4 regions of the Streptomyces sp. T028 genome follow, and region 3 is predicted to be linked to each of the others. Evidence: riboswitches for the same ligand, from Rfam matches in the RefSeq annotation. Region 3 holds a riboswitch; each other region holds the start of a gene.

Region 1 (4,780 bases), on a different contig from region 3:
ATGGCGCGGCTGGTTGTAGAAGACGAAGTCACCGTCGTCACGCACCCGCCCGGCGGAGGTCAGCAGCAGTGCCGAGGCGTCGACGTCCGGCCTTCCGGGCCCCTCGGACCAGCTGAGCTCCGCCCTTACGGCGGGAGAGTCGACCGGCAGGTTCGCGCCCTTGCTCATGGATCCCGCGTTCATGGACTCAGTCAAGCACCGACACCCCTGATTCCGAGCCGTGCGCGCCGAGGCGTTCGGTGACCCCGGGACGTTCGGTGGCACCGGGACGCTCGGTTGTGCCGAGGCGGATCGGCGCCCTCTCCGCGACGTCCGCGGCGGCCCGTACGAACTCGCGAACGCGCTGCGTGGTGTTTCCCTCCCGCCAGACCGGTCCCCGTTCGATCAGTGGTGTGTCGTACATGTGCACGTACGACACGTCCGGCCGGGGGTAGTAGCGCCGGGCGTGTTCTCCGACCGGGAGGACGCCTCTGCCCATCGCGACCAGCGTGAGCATCTCGGAGAAGGACCCTCCGGACGGCCCCTTCGGCACGGGTCTGCCCGACGGGGTGCGGTCGGGGGTGCGGTCCCGTTTGAACCCCGCCGACGTCACCTCCGGGTACTGCACCACGGGGTGGTCCGCCAGCACCTCGACGGAGACCGACTCCTCGCCGGCGAGCGGATGCCCGGCGGCGACCGCGAGCATCCGCCGCTCGGTCAGCATGACGGGCCCACGGGCCATCCCGTCGAAGGGGTACGAGGCGATGAGCACGTCGATCGAGCCGTCGAGGAGGCTCGCACGGGAGTTGGACAACTGGACCTCCCGTATCTCGACCCGGCACTCGGGATGCTGCTCGCCGAAGAGGGCGACCGCTTTCAGGAGCGCGGGTGCCGTCACCTCGCCGAGGAAGGCGACCCGCAGTTCTCCCGTGACACCGCGACTGGCGTCGGCGGCCCGGCGCAGCGCCTCTCGCATCCCGGCGACCAGGGGGCCGAGCTCATCGGCCAGCTGCCGTCCGACGGGTGTGAGGCGCACGGTTCTGCTGGTCCGCTCGAACAGCGTGCCCCCGATCCGCCGCTCCAGCTTCTTGATCACCTGGCTGACCCGTCCCGTCGTGACCCGCAGACGCTCGGCGGTACGGCCGAAGTGCAGCTCCTCGGCCAGCGTCAGAAAGGCCTCGAGTTCGACCCGTTCCAGCATGGTCCCCCGTTTCGTTCAGTCACACTCAACGATCGTATGCAGATCCCGTCTTGATGGCGTATCCCCGTCGGCGGATCGTGAGAGGCGTCCACCGCAGCCCACACCCGACAGCCAAGGAAGCTCCCATGACCTCTCTGCGCGTGAAGGCCTTCGACCACCTGGTCCTCAACGTCGGCGACGTCGAGCGGGCCCTGGACTTCTACGCCGGACGCCTCGGCCTGGAACCGGTCCGTGTCGCCGCATGGCGGGCCGGCGAGGTCCCGTTCCCGTCGGTACGGATCACCCCCGACACCATCGTCGACCTGGTCGCCCGACCACGCGGCGAATCGAACGTCGACCACATATGTCTCACCGTCGACCCCCTGGACTGGGACGAGTTCATCTCGTCGGGATCCTTCACGGTCCTCGAAGGCCCGGTCCAGCGCTTCGGCGCACGCGGCACCGCCACCTCGGTCTACGTCGCGGACCCGGACGGCAACACCGTGGAGCTCCGCTGGTATCCGCAGGACCGATGAACGACGCCCCGCCCGGCGGAGCAGGACGGCCCGCGACTCTCCATGAGGCGCGAGCCGCCCGGTGGGGCTGCGAACTAATCCGCCAGTGGCAGGTACACCCGGTTCCCGCTCGCCGCGAACTCCTTCGATTTCTGGAGCATCCCCTCGGCGATGTCCTCAGGTGACACGCCCTCAGCCACCGCACCACCGAACCGCTCCGTGATGGTTTGGCTGATCTTCATCGAGCAGAACTTCGGCCCGCACATCGAGCAGAAGTGAGCCGTCTTGGCCGGTTCGGCGGGCAGGGTCTCGTCGTGGAACTCGCGTGCCGTGTCCGGGTCGAGGGCCAGGTTGAACTGGTCCTCCCAGCGGAACTCGAAGCGGGCGTCGGACAGTGCGTCGTCCCACTCCTGCGCACCGGGATGCCCCTTGGCGAGGTCGGCCGCGTGGGCTGCGATCTTGTAGGTGATGACACCGGTCTTGACGTCGTCGCGGTTGGGCAGGCCCAGGTGTTCCTTGGGCGTGACGTAGCAGAGCATGGCCGTGCCCCACCAGGCGATCATCGCGGCACCGATACCGGAGGTGATGTGGTCGTACGCCGGGGCGACGTCCGTCGTCAGCGGGCCGAGCGTATAGAACGGAGCTTCATCACAGATCTCCTGCTGAAGGTCGATGTTCTCCTTGATCTTGTGCATCGGGACATGGCCCGGGCCCTCGATCATCGTCTGTACGTGGAAACGCCTGGCGATCGTGTTGAGTTCCCCGAGCGTGCGCAACTCCGCGAACTGCGCCTCGTCGTTGGCGTCCGCGATCGAGCCCGGCCTGAGGCCGTCGCCCAGCGAGTACGTGACGTCGTAGGCGGCGAGGATCTCGCAGAGTTCCTCGAAGTTCTCGTACAGGAACGATTCCCTGTGGTGCGCCAGGCACCAGGCCGCCATGATCGAGCCGCCGCGCGAGACGATCCCGGTCTTGCGGTTGGCGGTGAGCGGGACGTACGCGAGGCGCACGCCCGCGTGGACCGTCATGTAGTCCACGCCCTGCTCGGCCTGTTCGATGACGGTGTCCTTGTAGATCTCCCAGGTCAGTTCCTCGGCCCTGCCGTCGACCTTCTCCAGCGCCTGGTACAGCGGCACCGTGCCGATGGGGACGGGGGAGTTGCGCAGCACCCACTCGCGGGTGGTGTGGATGTTGCGGCCGGTGGACAGGTCCATGACCGTGTCGGCGCCCCAGCGGGTCGCCCAGGTCATCTTCTCCACCTCCTCCTCGATGGAGGACGTCACCGCCGAGTTGCCGATGTTGGCGTTGACCTTCACCAGGAACCTCTTGCCGATGATCATCGGCTCGATCTCCGGGTGGTTGACGTTGGCCGGCAGCACCGCGCGACCCGCCGCGATCTCCTCACGCACCACCTCGGGAGAAACGTTCTCCCTGATGGCCACGAACTCCATTTCGGGCGTGATCTCCCCCCGGCGCGCATACGCGAGCTGGGTGACGGCCTTGCCGTCCCGGCTGCGCCTCGGCAGCCGAGGCCGCCCGGGGAACACCGCGTCGAGATTACGCAGTCCGCCGCGCGGCGAGGTGTGCTTAATGCCGTCGTCCTCGGGACGGACCGGACGACCGGCGTACTCCTCCGTGTCACCACGGGCGATGATCCAGTTCTCGCGCAGCGGCGCCAGGCCCCTGCGTACGTCGGTGTCGACGAGCGGATCGGTGTACGCGCCGGAGGTGTCGTACAGCGTGACGGACTGCCCGTTGGTGAGGTGCACCTGACGGACCGGCACACGCAGGTCGGGGCGAGCGCCCTCGATGTACCCCTTGTGCCAGCCGATGGACTTCCCGGTCTTCTCGCTGGTCTCGTCGGCCGTGTCTCCGTCGGCCGCGTACTGCGTGAAGGCAGGCGTGCGTGCGTCCTTGTTGGTCATGAGACCTACTCCCTACGCCGGCATTACCCGGTAACAGGTTCGGCGGTCGACGCAGCGGCTACCGTCTGTCGACGTTTCATGTGAAACATCACTCGCTGTGGTGACGTTCCACGTGAAACATCGCGAAGACGGAGGTCAGCGCCCTCTCAGCCCGGTGCTCCGAGCTCCCGCGTGTGCAAAGGTGGCTCCACGCTAGCGTCATGTGTGGCGCGGTGAACAGTGGGCCTCTGCCGTTCTTGCGATGATCGGGCGGTGACCACGACACACCAGTCCCCGTATCCGCCCGGCGAGCCCCCTCGCAGGCCGGGCGCCACTGGCGGCCCTGCCAACGGTCCCGCCGGTGGCCTCGGAAACCGTCCTGGAAGCAGCTCCGGGGGCGGCTTCGGACGCGGCCCGGGAAGCGGTCCGGGCGGCGACTTCAGAAGCGGTCCGGGGCGCGAGGACGGCCGTGCCTTCAGCAGCGGCTTCGACCGCGGTCACGATGTCGGGCACGGCCATGGGCCGGGGCAGGGGTCACCTCCAGGTCCCGGCGACGGCCCCAACTCCGGGCATCAGCACGGCCATGGCGGCGGTCACACCGGCGGACACGGCACCGGTTCCGGGGGCGGGCACGGCCACGGGCACGGGCAGTCGCACGGGCACAGCCACAGCCACGGTCCGGCCGCGCCCGTCTCCAAGCATCTCCGCAAGGTCATCGGAGCCATCCTCATCCCGTTCGCAGCCGCGGTGCTCGTCGGGCTCGTGGTGCTGTGGCCCGGCGGTGCCCCACCGCACGAGCGCACCGGGGTCGGCTTCGACCGGCAGACGCAGCACGCCACGGTCACCAAGGTCGTCAGCGTGAGCTGCCAGTCGGTGAACTCCTCCGGTGGCACCCCGACCGGTGACACCTCCACCGCCGAGGGCTCCTCCGCCGTACAGCAGGCGAACGGCACCTGCAAGAAGGCCACGATCCGCGTGGACACCGGCGACGACAAGGGCCGTACGTTCACCGAGATCGTCCAGCCGGACCAGTCACGACAGTTGGAGCAGGGCGAGAAGGTCGTGGTGGCCTACGAGCCCTCCGCACCGAAGGACCTGCAGTACTCGGTCACCGATGTGAACCGCCGTATCCCGATGACGGTGCTGGCCGTCATCTTCGCGGTCGCCGTCGTGGTCGTGGGGCGGCTGCGCGGTGTCATGGCGCT
Region 2 (4,780 bases), on a different contig from region 3:
TCGTGGGCTCCGTCGGCGTAGGCCGCGTACCAGGAGCCGTCCTCGTTCTGGTGCCGGGCGAGCCACAGGTAGGCCCGCTCGGCGGCCTCGTGCTCACCGGCCGCGTCCAGCGCCATCGCGGCCTCGGTGTGGTCCCACGGGTCGAGGTGATGGCCCCGGAACCACGGGATCGCGCCGTCCTCCCGCTGTACGGCGAGGATGCCGGCGACGGTCGCGGCGGCCTGCTCGGCGGTGAGGACCCCGGGCAGGACGAGGTGTTCTGTCCGGGGGGTGGTCACTGGTCGGCCACCTCGGCACCCACCGGGGGAAGATGCGGCTTGGTGGCGTAGGCGACGAAGCTCTTGCCGACGACCGGGTTCAGCGCCTGCTCGGCGAGCCGGGTGGCCAGCGGCTTCTTCATGATGTCCCAGACCAGCAGCTTGTGGTACGCCCGCACCGGCAGCGCCTTGTCGTTGTCGACGCCGAACGCGCACTTCAGCCACCAGTACGGCGAGTGCAGCGCGTGGGCGTGATGGGTGCCGTACGGCCTCAGTCCCGCCTCGCGGATCTTCCCGAGCAGTTCGTCGGCCTTGTAGATGCGGATGTGGCCGCCCTCGACCTCGTGGTAGGCGTCGGAGAGCGCCCAGCAGACCTTCTCTGGGCCGTAGCGGGGCACGGTGATGGCGATGCGGCCGCCGGGCTTCAGCACCCGGACCATCTCCGCGAGCACGCCCTTGTCGTCGGGGATGTGCTCCATGACCTCGGAGATGATGACGACGTCGAAGGACTCGTCGGGGAAGGGCAGGGCGAGGGCGTCGCCCTCCATGGCCGTCGCGGTGGCGCCCTCGGGAGCCTCGCCGGCCTCCTTCATCGCGGCGAACCACTTGGCGACCTCGCGGATCTCCTCGCCGTTCTGGTCGAGGGCCACGACCTGGGCGCCGCGCCGGTAGCACTCGAAGGCGTGCCGGCCGGCCCCGCAGCCGAGGTCCAGGACTCGGTCGCCCGGGGCGAGCGGGAACCGGGAGAAGTCGACGGTCAGCACGTGGCCCTGCTTTCGCGATCGGATGCTCGGTTTACGACGTCAACATCTTGGGGCACCCCGGTCGCCGGCCGGCGGGCGCCCCCGGCTATGGCCTCGCGGTAGCGGGCGACGGTTCCCTCGGCGGCCCGCGCCCAGGTGAAGTTCGCGAGCACGCGCTCGCGTCCGGCCGCACCGAGCCGGGCGCGCAGGGCGGCGTCGCCGAGGAGCCGGCCGAGGCCGGCCGCGAGCGCGCCCGCGTCGCCCGGGGGTACGGCGAGGCAGGTCTCGCCGTCGCGTCCGGCGACCTCGGGGATGGCGCCGCCGGTGGTGGCGAGGAGCGGGGTCCCGGTGGCCATGGCCTCGGCGGCGGGCAGGCTGAAGCCCTCGTAGAGGGACGGCACGCAGGCGACCTGCGCCGAGCGCACCAGGTCGACGAGTTCGGCGTCGGAGATGCCCTTGACGAACTCGACGGCGCCTTCGAGGCCGTAGCGCTCGATCGTCTGGGCGACGGGCCCCTCGGCGGGACGCTTACCGACGACGACGAGGTGGGCGTCGGGGTGCTCGGTGCGCACCTTCGCCAGCGCCTCGACGAGGAACACCAGGCCCTTCAGGGGCACGTCCGCGCTGGACGTGGTGACGATCCGGCCGGGTACGACGGGCACGGACGGGTCCGGGGAGAACAGATCGGTGTCGGCGCCGATGTGGACGACGTGAATCCGGTCGTCGCGGACGCCGAGGTGGTCGACGATCTCCTGGCGGGAGGTGCCGGAGACGGTGAGCACGGACGGCAGCCGGCGGGCGACGCGCTTCTGCATCCGGGTGAACGCGTACCAGCGGCGCACGGAGTAGCGGCGCTGCCGGCCGTCGGCGGCGTCGAGCTCCAACCGCCGGTCCACGGTGATGGGGTGGTGGATGGTGGTGACGAGCGGTGCACCCACGTCCCCCAACAGGCCGTAGCCGAGGGTCTGGTTGTCGTGCACGACGTCGAACTCGCCGCGCCGGGCGCGCAGATGGCGGCGGGCGCGCAGGGAGAAGGTCAGTGGCTCGGGGAAGCCGCCGGTCCACATGGTCGCGACCTCGAGGGCGTCGATCCAGTCGCGGTACTCGTCGCGCTTCGGGGTGCGGAAGGGGTCCGGGGAACGGTAGAGGTCGAGGCTCGGCAGCTCGGTCAGACTCAGGCCGTCGTACCCCTCGTCGAGCACGGGGTACGGCTGTGAGCCGATGACCTCGACGCGGTGGCCGAGCCGGACCAGCTCGCGCGACAGGTGCCGTACGTAGACGCCCTGGCCGCCGCAGAACGGGTTCCCCTTATAGGTGAGGAGCGCGATGTCGAGCGGTCGCCCGCCGTCAGCGGCGAGGTCACGTCGGGACCCCTCCTGACTGGCCTCAGCGGTCACTCCGGGCCCCCTTCTGCCTGCACTGTCCCGCGAGGTTACGACGAGACGCTAATCTAGAACAAGTTTCAGACTTGATCGTTCGGGAGGCTCCGAATCTACCGGCAGGTAGGGGTGCTGGGAGAAGTGGATCAGGTGATTCACGCCACGACCCGCGCGGCCCGGGCGGCCCTGCCATGCTGTGTGATCACCGAGCCTCACCGACTGTCACGGAACGGTGCCCATGCCTGCGGAAGAGACCACCCAGCGCCCCGCCTCCTCCTCCCTCACGGAGCGGCAGGAGGCCCGCCGCCGGCGCATCCTGCACACGAGCGCGCAGCTGGCCAGCCGGGGCGGTTTCGACGCGGTGCAGATGCGGGAGGTCGCCGAGTCCTCACAGGTCGCCCTCGGCACGCTGTACCGCTACTTCCCCTCCAAGGTGCATCTGCTGGTCGCCACCATGCAGGACCAGCTGGAGCACATGCACGGCACGCTCCGCAAGAAGCCCCCGTCCGGAGACCGCCCGGCGGAGCGGGTCGCGGAGACCCTGATGCGCGCCTTCCGCGCCCTGCAGCGCGAGCCGCATCTGGCCGACGCGATGGTCCGCGCCCTGACCTTCGCCGACCGCAGCGTCTCCCCCGAGGTCGACCAGGTCTCCCGCCAGACGACGGCGATCATCCTCGACGCGATGGGTCTGACCGACCCCACGCCCGAGCAGCTCTCGGCGGTCCGCGTCATCGAGCACACCTGGCACTCGGCCCTGATCACCTGGCTCTCGGGCCGGGCGTCCATCGCCCAGGTCCGCATCGACATCGAGACGGTGTGCCGCCTGATCGACGTGACGGACCCGAAGCGGTCGCCGGACCTCGCGTCGGACTGATCACCGCAGGTCGCGCAACCGGAGGCCGGCCGACCCAGCGGACTCCGCGCACGCCGACCCGCACAGGTCCAGCGAGCCCAGGTCGGCGGTGATCGCCGCGCCGGGCGCGAGAAGCGCCTCGTCGAGCTCGAACTCCACCCGTGTCCCCGCCCCGGCCGGCGGCACGAACCGTTCCGGGTCCCCGAGCGGCCTGCCGACCGCCAACTCCTGGCGGAAGCCGACGCCGTCCCGCCAGACCTCGACCACCGTGCGCGAGCTCACCGCGGAGGCGGCCCAGCCGCACCAGCGGTGGGGGCCGATCAACGAGCCGAAGCCGATGATCGGCACTCCGTCCACGCCCAAGGCGTCGGACGCGTCGTCGAAGACGGAGAAGGCGAGGTCGCCGCGGATCTCCGCCTCGACGCGCAGGGTGTGCGCGGGCGCGACCCGCGTGGCCGGGTGCAGGGACCAGCCCACCACCTGGCCGAACGCCCGCGAGGGGAGTTCCGGGCTGTCCAGGCCGACGCCGAAGTACATGCCCGGCCTGCGGCGCACGGCTTCGCCGCCCTCTACGACACGGATATCGGCCGCGCTGTACCAGTGCTCGGTCACGACCGCACGCTACGGCACCCCACCGCACGACCGCATGCGAAAACCTACGAGACGGGTTCCCTTCGCCGGCATGGTCCGGATCAGGTGTTGGGGGTCGCCTTCCAGCCCGACTGCTGCTTTCCGGCCTCTCAGCCCAACCGTCGACGTCGGCCCCAGCGGATGCCTTCGCGTCTCGCCAAAGTCGGCTACTCCGGTTGGACTCCCTCACTCGCCTCGTAGGCCAATACCAGGATAATACGGACAGAAGTGAATGGAACCCCCTGAGGGCAAGATTTTTCCGCCCCCAGGGGTCGTCTCAAGGGCCGCTCAGTCCTCCGGTGGAAACACCGCCTCCCCGCTCCCCACCAGCGTGATCGCGATCGCCTCCACCGGACAGCTCTCCGCCGCCGCCAGCACCCGCTCGTTCGCGTCCGTGTCCGGGTCGACCGGGTGGGACTGGCGGGCGGTGTCGAGGCGGAAGCCGTCCGGGGCGTGGTGGACGCACTGGGCGGAGCCGATGCACAGGGAGCGGTCGACCTCTACGTGCCAACGGTCACCCATGGCCCCCGTCAGCCTTCCCAGCCCGCGGGCAGATGGATCATCTTGTGCTCGAGGTACTCGCCGTACCCCTCGGGCCCGAACTCGCGCCCCAGCCCGGAGTTCTTGTAGCCGCCGAAGGGTCCGAGCATGTCGAGGCTGAAGGTGTTGACGGAGTACGTCCCCGTGCGGACCTGCTTCGCGACCTTGATGCCGTGCGCCACGTCCGCCGTCCAGACGCTGCCGCTCAGCCCGTAGTCGGAGTCGTTGGCGATCTTCAGCGCCTCGGTCTCGTCGCCGTAGGGCAGGAGGCAGATCACGGGGCCGAAGATCTCCTCGCGGGCGATGCGCATGGAGTTGTCGACGTCGCCGAAGAGCGTCGGCTCCACGTACCAGCCACGCTCCAGCCCCTTCGGCCGG
Region 3 (4,780 bases):
ATCGTCGACAGGGCCATCGCCTGCCCGTAGTTGAGCTCACCGGCCCGCCCCAGCAGCCGCGCCACCGCCACCGGCAGCGTCGGATTGTCGGGCCGCGCGATGAACACGGTCGCCCCGAACTCCCCCAGTGACACCGCGAAGGCGAACCCGGACGCGACCAGCAGCGCCCGCCGCACCATCGGCAGGTCCACCTCCCGCCACACCCGCCAGGGCGACGCCCCCAGCACCGCCGCCGCCTCCCGCAGCCGCTGGTCCACCGCCCGCAGCACGGGCAGCATGGTCCGTACGACGAAGGGCACCCCGACCAGCGCCTGGGCGAGCGGAACGAGGATCCAGCTGGCGCGCAGATCCAGCGGAGGCTCGTCCAGCGTGATCAGGAACCCGAAGCCGACCGTCACCGCCGACACGCCCAGCGGCAGCATCAGCAGCGCGTCGAAGCCCCGCACCAGCCGGCCGGCGTCGCGACGGGTGAGCGCCGCGGCGGCCAGCCCGCCGATCACCACCGCGATGGCGGTCGCGGCGACGGCGTACTCCAGCGAGTTGCCGATCGCCTCGATCGGCGGCACCAGGAAGACATTGCCGTCCTCACTGGTCAGCGCCCGGTAGTAGGCGAAGTCCGGGGCGTCGAAGGACCGCTGCACCAGTACGGCCAGCGGCAGCACCAGCAGCAGCGCGATGCTCGCGAGCACCCCGCCCAGCAGCGCCCACTGCCCGGCCCCGCGCGGCCGCCGGGCGGTGAGGTCCGCGTCCACCAGCCGCAGCGCGGTCTCCCGCCGCCGTACCGTCCAGGCGTGTACGGCGAGGATCGCGCCCACCGCCACGAACTGCACGATCGTCAGGACGGCGGCCGTGGACAGGTCGAAGATCTCCGAGGTCTGCCGGTAGATCTCCACCTCGAGGGTGGAGAAGGTGGGCCCGCCGAGGATCTGCACCACACCGAAGGAGGTGAAGGTGAAGAGGAAGACCATCAGCGCGGCGGCGGCCACGGACGGCCCGAGCGCGGGCAGGGTCACCGTGCGCCAGGCCCTCAGCCGGGACGCGCCCAGCATCCGCGCCGCCTCCTCCTGCCGGGGGTCGAGTTGCGCCCACAGCCCGCCGACGGTCCGTACGACGACGGCGTAGTTGAAGAAGACGTGCGCGAGCAGGATCGCCCACACGGTCGTGTCCAGCCGTACGCCCCACAGCTCGTCCAGCAGACCGCCGCGCCCGACGAGCGCGAGGAACGCGCTGCCGACGACCACCGTCGGCAGCACGAACGGCACCGTCACCACGGCCCGCAGCACCTGCCTGCCCGGGAAGTCCAGCCGCGCGAAGACGTACGCGCCCGGCAGCGCCACCAGCAGGGTGAGCGCGGTGGAGGCGAACGCCTGCCAGGTGGTGAACCACAGGACATGCCGGATGTCGGACTGGCCCAGTACGTCGGCCAGCCGCCCGAACCGCCACACCCCGTCGACCTTCAGCCCACGGGCGACGATCGCGGCGACGGGGTAGGCGAAGAAGAGGCCGAAGAACGCGACGGGCAGGGCCATCAGCCCGAGCCGCGCCGCGCTCCCGGAAGGCCTTCCGGCCGCCTTGGTCACTTCAGTACGAGCGAGGTCCACGACTTGACCCACTGGTCGCGGTTCTCGGCGATCTTCGCCGGGTCCATGGTGTGGGGGTCCTTGGCGGCGGGCCCGTACTCCGTGAACTCCGCGGGCACGCTCGCGCCCTCGACCACCGGGTAGACGAACATGTTGAGCGGCATGTCCTCCTGGAACTCCTTCGAGATCAGGAAGTCGATGAGCGCCTTGCCGCCCGCGCTGTTCCTGGCGTTGCTCAGCAGCCCGGCGAACTCGATCTGCCGGAAGCAGGTCCCGGTCGCGACCCCGGTCGGGGCGGTGCTGGGCTTGGGATCGCCGTAGATCACCTCGGCGGGCGGGGAGGAGGCGTACGACACGACCAGCGGCCGGTCCGCTCCGGCCTTCTTGCCGCCGGCGGAGCCGGAGAACTCCTCGTTGTAGGCCTGCTCCCAGCCGTCGACGACCTTCACGCCGTTGGCCTTGAGCTCCTTCCAGTAACCCTCCCAACCGTCATCGCCGTACTGGGCGGCAGTGCCGAGCAGGAAGCCCAGCCCGGGCGAGGAGGTGGAGGCGTTCTCGGTGACGAGGAGGTTCTTGTAGGCGGGCTTGACCAGATCGTCGTACGACGTCGGCGGGGCCAGCTTGTGGTCGGCGAAGTACTCCTTGTCGTAGTTGACGCAGATGTCGCCGTAGTCGATGGGCGTGACCCGGTGCTTGCCGGAGTCCAGTTGGTACGCGCTGCCGACCTGGTCGAGGCCCTTGGCCTCGTACGACTGGAACAGGCCGTTGTCGAGCGCACGCGACAGCAGGGTGTTGTCGACGCCGAAGAAGACGTCGCCCTGTGGGTTGTCCTTGGTCAGGACGGCCTTGTTGACGGCCTGGCCCGCGTCGCCGGTCGTGAGGACCTTGACCTTGTACCCGGACTGCTTCTCGAAGTCGGCGAGCACGCTCTTGGAGGCGGCCCACGAGTCGTGGCTGACGAGGGTGACGGTCTTGGAGCCGCCGTCGGACGCCGAGTCGCCGGACGACTCCGCACCGCATGCGGACAGCGTGACGAGGCCGAGGCCGACCGTCGCCGCCACGAGGGTCTTGATGTGCACTGGATGTCCTCCTGGGGTTGGCCAGGAAGAACGCGGCCCCGCCCGGGGACGCCCGGGCAGGGCACAACAGCTTGAGCGATGACCGAACTTCCTACCCAGAATGACCTGGGCGAGGTTCAGAGGGTCTGCGGCCCGATTGCCGCACTCTCAGCGCTGTGGCGCTCCCCTGTCGGAATATGAAGATGTGACGTGGCCAGATTTTACCGCTCGGTGGCCGCGAGCTGACCACACGCTCCGTCGATCTCCTGGCCACGGGTGTCCCGGATGGTGACGGGCACCCCGTGCGCCGCGATGGCCTCGACGAACGCCTTCTCGTCCTCGGGCCGGGAGGCGGTCCACTTCGAGCCGGGGGTCGGGTTCAGCGGGATGAGGTTGACGTGCACGGGCTTGCCCCGCAGCAGCCGCCCGAGCCGGTCCCCACGCCAGGCCTGGTCGTTGATGTCACGAATCAGCGCGTACTCGATCGACAGCCGCCGTCCGCTCTTCTCGACGTACTCGAACCCGGCGTCGAGCACCTCCCGCACCTTCCACCGCGTGTTCACGGGGACGAGTGTGTCGCGCAGTTCGTCGTCCGGCGCGTGCAGGGAGATCGCGAGCCGGCACTTGAAGCCCTCGTCGGCGAACCGGTGGATGGCGGGGACGAGCCCGACGGTCGAGACGGTGATCCCACGCTGCGAGAGCCCCAGCCCGTCCGGAGCGGGATCCGTGAGCGCCCGAACAGCGGTGACCACCCGCTTGTAGTTGGCGAGCGGCTCCCCCATCCCCATGAAGACGATGTTGGACAGCCGCGCCGGCCCTCCGGGAACCTCTCCGTCCCTGAGCGCCCGCATCCCGTCCACGATCTGGTGCACGATCTCGGCGGTGGACAGATTCCGGTCGAGCCCCGCCTGCCCCGTCGCGCAGAACGGGCAGTTCATCCCGCACCCCGCCTGCGAGCTGATGCACATCGTCACCCGGTCCGGGTACCGCATCAGCACCGACTCGACGAGCGTCCCGTCGAACAGCCGCCACAGCGTCTTGCGGGTGGTGCCCTCGTCGGTCGACAGATGCCGTACGACGGTCATCAGCTCGGGAAGCAGCGCCTCCCGCAGCTTCTCCCGCGCCCCGGCGGGGATGTCGGTCCACTCCGCCGGGTCGTGCGCGTACCGCGCGAAGTAGTGCTGCGAGAGCTGCTTGGCACGGAACGGCTTCTCACCGATCTCCGCGACCGCGTCCTTCCGCTCCGCAGGCGAAAGATCGGCAAGATGCCGCGGCGGCTTCTTGGCTCCGCGCGGCGCGACAAAAGTAAGTTCTCCGGGCTTAGGCATGGCCTCACCAGTGTCGCAGATCGAACCGGGTGCCCCCGGGCCGCGGGCCGGGCCGCTACCGCAGGGCCGCGGTGGTCTTTACGCGAGTGGACGGGATGCGCTGCAATCGCTGCGTGGCCCGCCCGCACGGAGGTTACCGATCATGTCGACCACGGCGACCCCACAGCTGCGCGAACGGCTTGCCACGGACATCTCCCGGATCATGGTTCTCCGGCTGTTCGGCATCCGCGCCGCCGGCTCACGCAGTGTCTGGAACCGAAAAGCGGGGGTCCTGTTCATCTCCGTCAGCTACGCACCGCCCGCCGTCGTCGCCGGGTCACAGCTACGGAATCCCGCTGTCCTTTTCCAGGGCGACTTCTTCCCCTGGCTCATCTACTACTCGACGGTGAATCTCGTCGTCGTCCTCTGCCAGTGGTCAGGCTGCCGCGTACTGCACTACAGCATTCACAGCGTGGACGAAATGCTGACGGCACGAGGGCGACGCCGGTTCCATGAATGGATTGACCGCGGAACAGCGTCCCCACGTCAATTACGGTACATGGCGGGGGGCGCGGCGGTGTCCGTGACGGCCGTGTACGCGCTGTCCAAGGTGCAACTGCTCACCGACCAGAAGCTCCTCATGGCCGCGGCCTTCGCAGCCGTGGCCATGACCGGAGCCGCGGGGGCGAACTGTCTCTACTGGATTCTGCGGGCGGCGAAACTCTCCCGGGTCATCACGGCCACCGGCTGTTTGTCACTGTGGTGGGTCGCCCCGGCCAGCACACCCGGAATGGAGAATCTGGCCCGCTGGTACCGGCTGGTGACCGCCTGGTCC
Region 4 (4,780 bases), on a different contig from region 3:
CCATCGCGAGATACACATACGACCCGTCCGCACCCTGGTCGAACACCTGAACGACATTGGGGTGCGCGAGCCGCGCGACGGACTTCGCCTCCCGGATGAACCGCTCGACGAACGACCCGTCGGCCGCGAGCGCCGGATGCATCACCTTGAGCGCGAGCACCCGGTCGAGGCGGGTGTCCACGGCCCGGTAGACCGTGGCCATCCCGCCCACGGCGATCCGCGCCTCGATGCGATACCGCCCGTCGAGCACCTGCCCGACCAGAGGGTCCTGAAGGGTCGTGTCCACGCAGCGAGTCTACGAGCCACGACTGACACCCCACCCCTTCCCACCCATTCGGAGCACGACTGCAGCCGACCTGTGACGCGCCCCACGGGGCGCGGGCACGCACCAGGCGTACATGCGTGCCCACCCGCGAGGGCCGGCCGCCGACGGCGATCAACCCCCACGGGCCGGCCCACCTCTCGACCGACGGTGAACGGGTGGTGCGCGGGTGGGAGAGCGTCAAAAGGCGGGGCGTTCCGGATCCAGGGTGGCCAAACCCTCCGTAGGAGACGACGCCTCGGCGAAGTAACGGCGGGGAATACGCCCCGCCAGCCGGGCCAGCCGCCCCGCCTCCACCCCGGCCCGCATGGCGGACGCCATCCGCTCAGGATCCGGCGACCGCGTCACCGCCGACGCCAGCATCACCCCCGCACACCCCAACTCCATCGCCAAGGCCACATCCGACGCCGTCCCGGCCCCCGCGTCCAGAATCACCGGCACACCCGCCCGCTCCACGATCAGCTGAAAGTTGTGCGGGTTGCGGATCCCCAGCCCGGACCCGATCGGCGACCCCAGCGGCATGACGGCGGCGCACCCCACGTCCTCCAGCTTCCGCGCCAGCACAGGATCGTCGTTCGTGTACGGCAGCACCGTGAACCCGTCGTCCACCAGCGTCTCCGCCGCCTCCAGCAACTCCACCGGGTCCGGCAGCAGCGTCCGCTCGTCGGCGATGACCTCCAGCTTCACCAGGGACGTCCCGAGCGCCTCCCGCGCCAGCCGAGCCGTCAGCACCGCCTCCCCGGCCGTGAAGCACCCCGCCGTGTTGGGCAGCACCCGGATGCCGAGCCGCTCAAGGACCGACAGCACAGAACCCCGCACAGCAGGGTCCACTCTCCGCATCGCCACCGTCGTCAGCTCGGTCCCGGACGCCACCAGCGCCCGCTCCAGCACCTCCAGGCTCGGCGCACCCCCCGTACCCATGATCAGACGGGACGAGAAGGACGTACCCGCAAGGACGAAGGCGTCGTCGGCCACGGCGCTCACCCTCCCTGCACGGCGGTCAGGACTTCCACCCGGTCGCCCTCGTGGAGCGCGGTGCCGGACCACTCCCCGCGCGGGACGACGGTCTCGTTCAGCGCGGCCGCCACGCCGGAGGGCGCCGCCGTCAGGGCTCGTACGACGCTGTCGAGGGCCGTACCGGGAGCGACCACCCGCCGCTCACCGTTCACCGAGATGTTCATACGAGCTGCTCCGTGACGGCGGCGGCGCCGAAGCGCCGGGGGGTGAAGGGGCGGGCCTCGTCGGGGAGTTCACCGGTGGCCAGGGCGTGTGCCAGCACGTCACCGGTCACCGGGGTCAGCAGCACGCCGTTGCGGTAGTGCCCGGTGGCCAGCAGCAGCCCGTCCAGTCCGGTCGGCCCGAGCAGCGGCGCGTTGTCGGGGGAGCCGGGCCGCAGCCCCGCGCGTGTCTCGGTCAACGGCAGTTCCGTGATCCCCGGCACCAGTTCGTGCGCGTCGCGCAGCAGCTCGTACACACCGCCCGCCGTCACCGTCGTGTTCCAGCCCAGCTCCTCGCTGGTGGCGCCCACGACCAGCTCGCCGTTCTCCCGGGGCACCAGATACACCTGGCTGCCCCGCACGACGGCCCGCACGGTACGGCTGAGGAACGGCGCGTACGCCGGCGGCACCGTCAGCCGCAGCACCTGCCCCTTCACCGGCCGGACCGGCGGCAGTACGTCCTCCGGAACCCCCGCCAGCCGCCCGCTCAGGCTCCCCGCCGCGAGCACCACCTGCCCCGCCGCCAGGGCCGTACCGTCCCCCGTGACGACCCCCGCGGCCCGCCCGCCCACGACGGACAGCCGCTCCGCCCACACGCGGTGGAGGACCACCCCCGCCCGCTCGCACGCCACGACCAGCGCGTCGGCCAGCCGCCGGGGATCGATCTGGTGGTCGCCGTCCACCCGCAGCCCGCCCCGCACCCCGGGCGCGAGCATCGGCTCCAGGCGTCGGCACTCCCGCCCGGTCAGCCACTCCGACTCCAGCCCTGACTGCGTCTGCAATGTGTGCAGTTCCCGCAGATGAGCGCGGTCGTCGGCGTCCAGCGCCACCGCGAGCGTGCCGCACCGGCGGTAGCCGAGGTCCAGCCCGGTCGCCTCCGTCAGCTCGGCCGCGAAGTCCGGGTAGCGGCGGGCCGAGGCCAGGTTGAGTCCCAGCAGGGTCTGCTCGCCGTGGTGCAGTTCGGTGACGGCGGCCAGCATCCCGGCCGCCACCCACGCGGCCCCGCCGCCCGGCTCGGGATCCACCACCGCCGTGGCGAACCCGCGCTGCGCGGCCCGCCACGCCGTGACCAGCCCGATGATCCCGCCCCCCACGACGAGGACGTCGGATGTACGTGTACGCGACATGGGCGTCCAGCCCCTCCCTTCGCCGGCATGACCCGGATCAGGTTCGTACGGTCGGAGGCCGGCCAGCCTCCCTCTCAGCCCGGTGCGTCCGGGCTCCCGCGAGTGCTCTACGTTGGCCACACCCTAGCCCGTGGTTCCGCGCCTCTTAAAGGGAGCCTCCCGCCCGTGTCCCGCTCGCTCGACGGTCTCGTCCTCGCCCCCGTCGCCGACCAGGCCCCGGGCCAGGTCGGCACCCGCACCCGCTTCACGTACCACGAGGAAGACGGCGTGATCTGGGCGGACTACGCGGGCGGCGACGTCGTACGCGGCCATCTCGTGGGTACCCGTGAGGGGGACCGGCTCGACTTCCGGTACGTCCAGCTCAAGCGGGACGGGACGACCTCCTCGGGGCACTGCGTCTCGATGGTCGTCGCGTTGGCGGACGGTCGGGTGCGACTGGAGGAGACCTGGTCCTGGGAGTCGCAGGAGGGCAGCGGCACCAGCGTTGTGGAGCAGGTCACGGAGCACGACGGCTGACTGACAAATTGTCAGTTGTCTATGGTGATCGGGTGAGCGAGCAGAGTCGGGAAGAGGACAGGCCGCCCGCGCGGCGCGTGGTCGTGGTCGGTGCGGGCATGGCCGGGGTGCAGACCGCGGTCGCCCTGCGCGAACAGGGCTTCGACGGCACCGTGACGCTGATCGGCGCGGAGCCCCACCAGCCCTACGACCGGCCCCCGCTCTCCAAGGCCGTCCTGCTCGGCAAGGCCGAGGGCTCCGCCTTCGACGTCGACTTCGAGAGCCTCGGCATCGACCTGCTGCTCGGTCGCGAGGTGCTCGGCCTGCGCCCCGCCGACCACGAGGTGGACACCGAGGCGGGGCCCGTCCCGTACGACGTCCTCGTCCTCGCCACCGGCGCCGAACCCATCAGGCTGCCGGGCGCCGAGGGCGTGCCCGGCGTCCATCTGCTGCGCACCCTCGACGACGCCGAGCGGCTGCGGCCCGTCCTCGCCCGCCAGCACGACATCGTGGTCGTCGGCGCCGGCTGGATCGGCGCCGAGTTCGCCACCGCCGCGCGCGAGGCCGGCTGCGCGGTCACCGTCGTGGAGGCCGCCGACCGGCCCCTCGCCGGCGCCCTCCCGGCCGAGGTCGCCGCCCCGATGACCTCCTGGTACGCCGACAGCGGCACCGAACTGCGCACCCACGCGCGCGTGGCCCGCGTCGAGCCCGGCGCGGTCGTCCTCGACGACGGCTCCCGGCTGCCCGCGGGCGCCGTCGTCGTCGGCATCGGCGCCCGCCCCGCCACCGCCTGGCTGACCGGCTCCGGCGTCGAACTGGGCGCCCATCACGAGGTCCTGGCCGACGACCGGCTGCGCACCTCGGTCCCCGACGTCTACGCGGTGGGCGACTGCGCCTCCTTCCCCTCCGGCCGCTACGGCGAACGCCTCCTCGTCCATCACTGGGACAACGCCCTCCAGGGCCCCCGCACCGTCGCCGCGAACATCATCGGCACGGCCACGGACGAGCCCCCGGCCGTCTACGACCCGGTCCCGTACTTCTGGTCCGAGCAGTTCGGCCGCTTCGTCCAGTACGCAGGCCACCACACCGCGGCCGACCACCTGGTCTGGCGCGGCGACCCGACGGGCCCGGCCTGGAGCGTCTGCTGGCTCCGGGAGGACCGCCTGGTGGCTCTATTGGCGGTAGGGCGCCCACGGGATCTCGCCCAGGGCAGGAAACTGATCGAGACAGCACGCCGCATGGACCCGGAGGCCCTGTCGGACCCGGCCCGCCCCATGAAGAACGCGACTGCAGGTCTTTAGGGGCGCGGGGAACTGCGCGACCAGCCCCCACGGCGCCGCACCCGAAGAACGACCCATCGCCGCCACCCCAAGATGCGCCTACCCTTGACCCCGTGACCGAGATTGACGCAAAGACCGATGCTCTCGTCCCCGCCTGGCTCACCGTGCCCGACATCGCGGAGATGCTCGATGTCGACGTGATCCGCGTCCGGCAGCTGATCAAGGAGGGTCAGCTCATCGCCGTACGCCGTGGTGAGAACCGCGCGCTGCACGTCCCCGCCGCCTTCATCGACGGGGACAAGGTCGTCAAGGGCCTCTCCGGGACCCTGACGCTCCTGC

The links. Region 3 has a riboswitch for thiamine pyrophosphate ahead of ACLZN2_RS17615 (thiamine ABC transporter substrate-binding protein). Riboswitches for the same ligand answer to the same signal wherever they lie in the genome.
Region 1: another riboswitch for thiamine pyrophosphate. It lies ahead of thiC (phosphomethylpyrimidine synthase ThiC); the one in region 3 lies ahead of ACLZN2_RS17615 (thiamine ABC transporter substrate-binding protein).
Region 2: another riboswitch for thiamine pyrophosphate. It lies ahead of ACLZN2_RS47910 (hypothetical protein); the one in region 3 lies ahead of ACLZN2_RS17615 (thiamine ABC transporter substrate-binding protein).
Region 4: another riboswitch for thiamine pyrophosphate. It lies ahead of thiO (glycine oxidase ThiO); the one in region 3 lies ahead of ACLZN2_RS17615 (thiamine ABC transporter substrate-binding protein).

What each region holds. Positions count from the first base shown of each region.
Region 1 covers NZ_JBLRVZ010000009.1:193,173-197,952, reverse strand. The annotation lists gene ACLZN2_RS09735 (VWA domain-containing protein) at 1-183, opposite strand, end outside; gene ACLZN2_RS09730 (LysR family transcriptional regulator) at 188-1,180, opposite strand; gene ACLZN2_RS09725 (VOC family protein) at 1,306-1,695, shown strand; gene thiC (phosphomethylpyrimidine synthase ThiC) at 1,770-3,596, opposite strand; TPP riboswitch at 3,589-3,777, opposite strand; gene ACLZN2_RS09715 (YibE/F family protein) at 3,849-4,780, shown strand, end outside.
Region 2 covers NZ_JBLRVZ010000075.1:31,519-36,298, forward strand. The annotation lists gene ACLZN2_RS47890 (prenyltransferase) at 1-278, opposite strand, end outside; gene ACLZN2_RS47895 (class I SAM-dependent methyltransferase) at 275-1,021, opposite strand; gene ACLZN2_RS47900 (glycosyltransferase family 4 protein) at 1,015-2,397, opposite strand; gene ACLZN2_RS47905 (TetR family transcriptional regulator) at 2,618-3,253, shown strand; gene ACLZN2_RS47910 (hypothetical protein) at 3,254-3,844, opposite strand; TPP riboswitch at 3,885-4,060, opposite strand; gene ACLZN2_RS47915 (ferredoxin) at 4,151-4,384, opposite strand; gene ACLZN2_RS47920 (aldehyde dehydrogenase) at 4,393-4,780, opposite strand, start outside.
Region 3 covers NZ_JBLRVZ010000018.1:4,358-9,137, forward strand. The annotation lists gene ACLZN2_RS17610 (ABC transporter permease) at 1-1,601, opposite strand, end outside; gene ACLZN2_RS17615 (thiamine ABC transporter substrate-binding protein) at 1,577-2,659, opposite strand; TPP riboswitch at 2,730-2,837, opposite strand; gene rlmN (23S rRNA (adenine(2503)-C(2))-methyltransferase RlmN) at 2,860-3,966, opposite strand; gene ACLZN2_RS17625 (hypothetical protein) at 4,109-4,780, shown strand, end outside.
Region 4 covers NZ_JBLRVZ010000012.1:143,115-147,894, reverse strand. The annotation lists gene pknB (Stk1 family PASTA domain-containing Ser/Thr kinase) at 1-286, opposite strand, end outside; gene ACLZN2_RS12985 (thiazole synthase) at 503-1,297, opposite strand; gene thiS (sulfur carrier protein ThiS) at 1,303-1,503, opposite strand; gene thiO (glycine oxidase ThiO) at 1,500-2,666, opposite strand; TPP riboswitch at 2,664-2,776, opposite strand; gene ACLZN2_RS12970 (hypothetical protein) at 2,832-3,182, shown strand; gene ACLZN2_RS12965 (NAD(P)/FAD-dependent oxidoreductase) at 3,215-4,462, shown strand; gene ACLZN2_RS12960 (Rv2175c family DNA-binding protein) at 4,555-4,780, shown strand, end outside.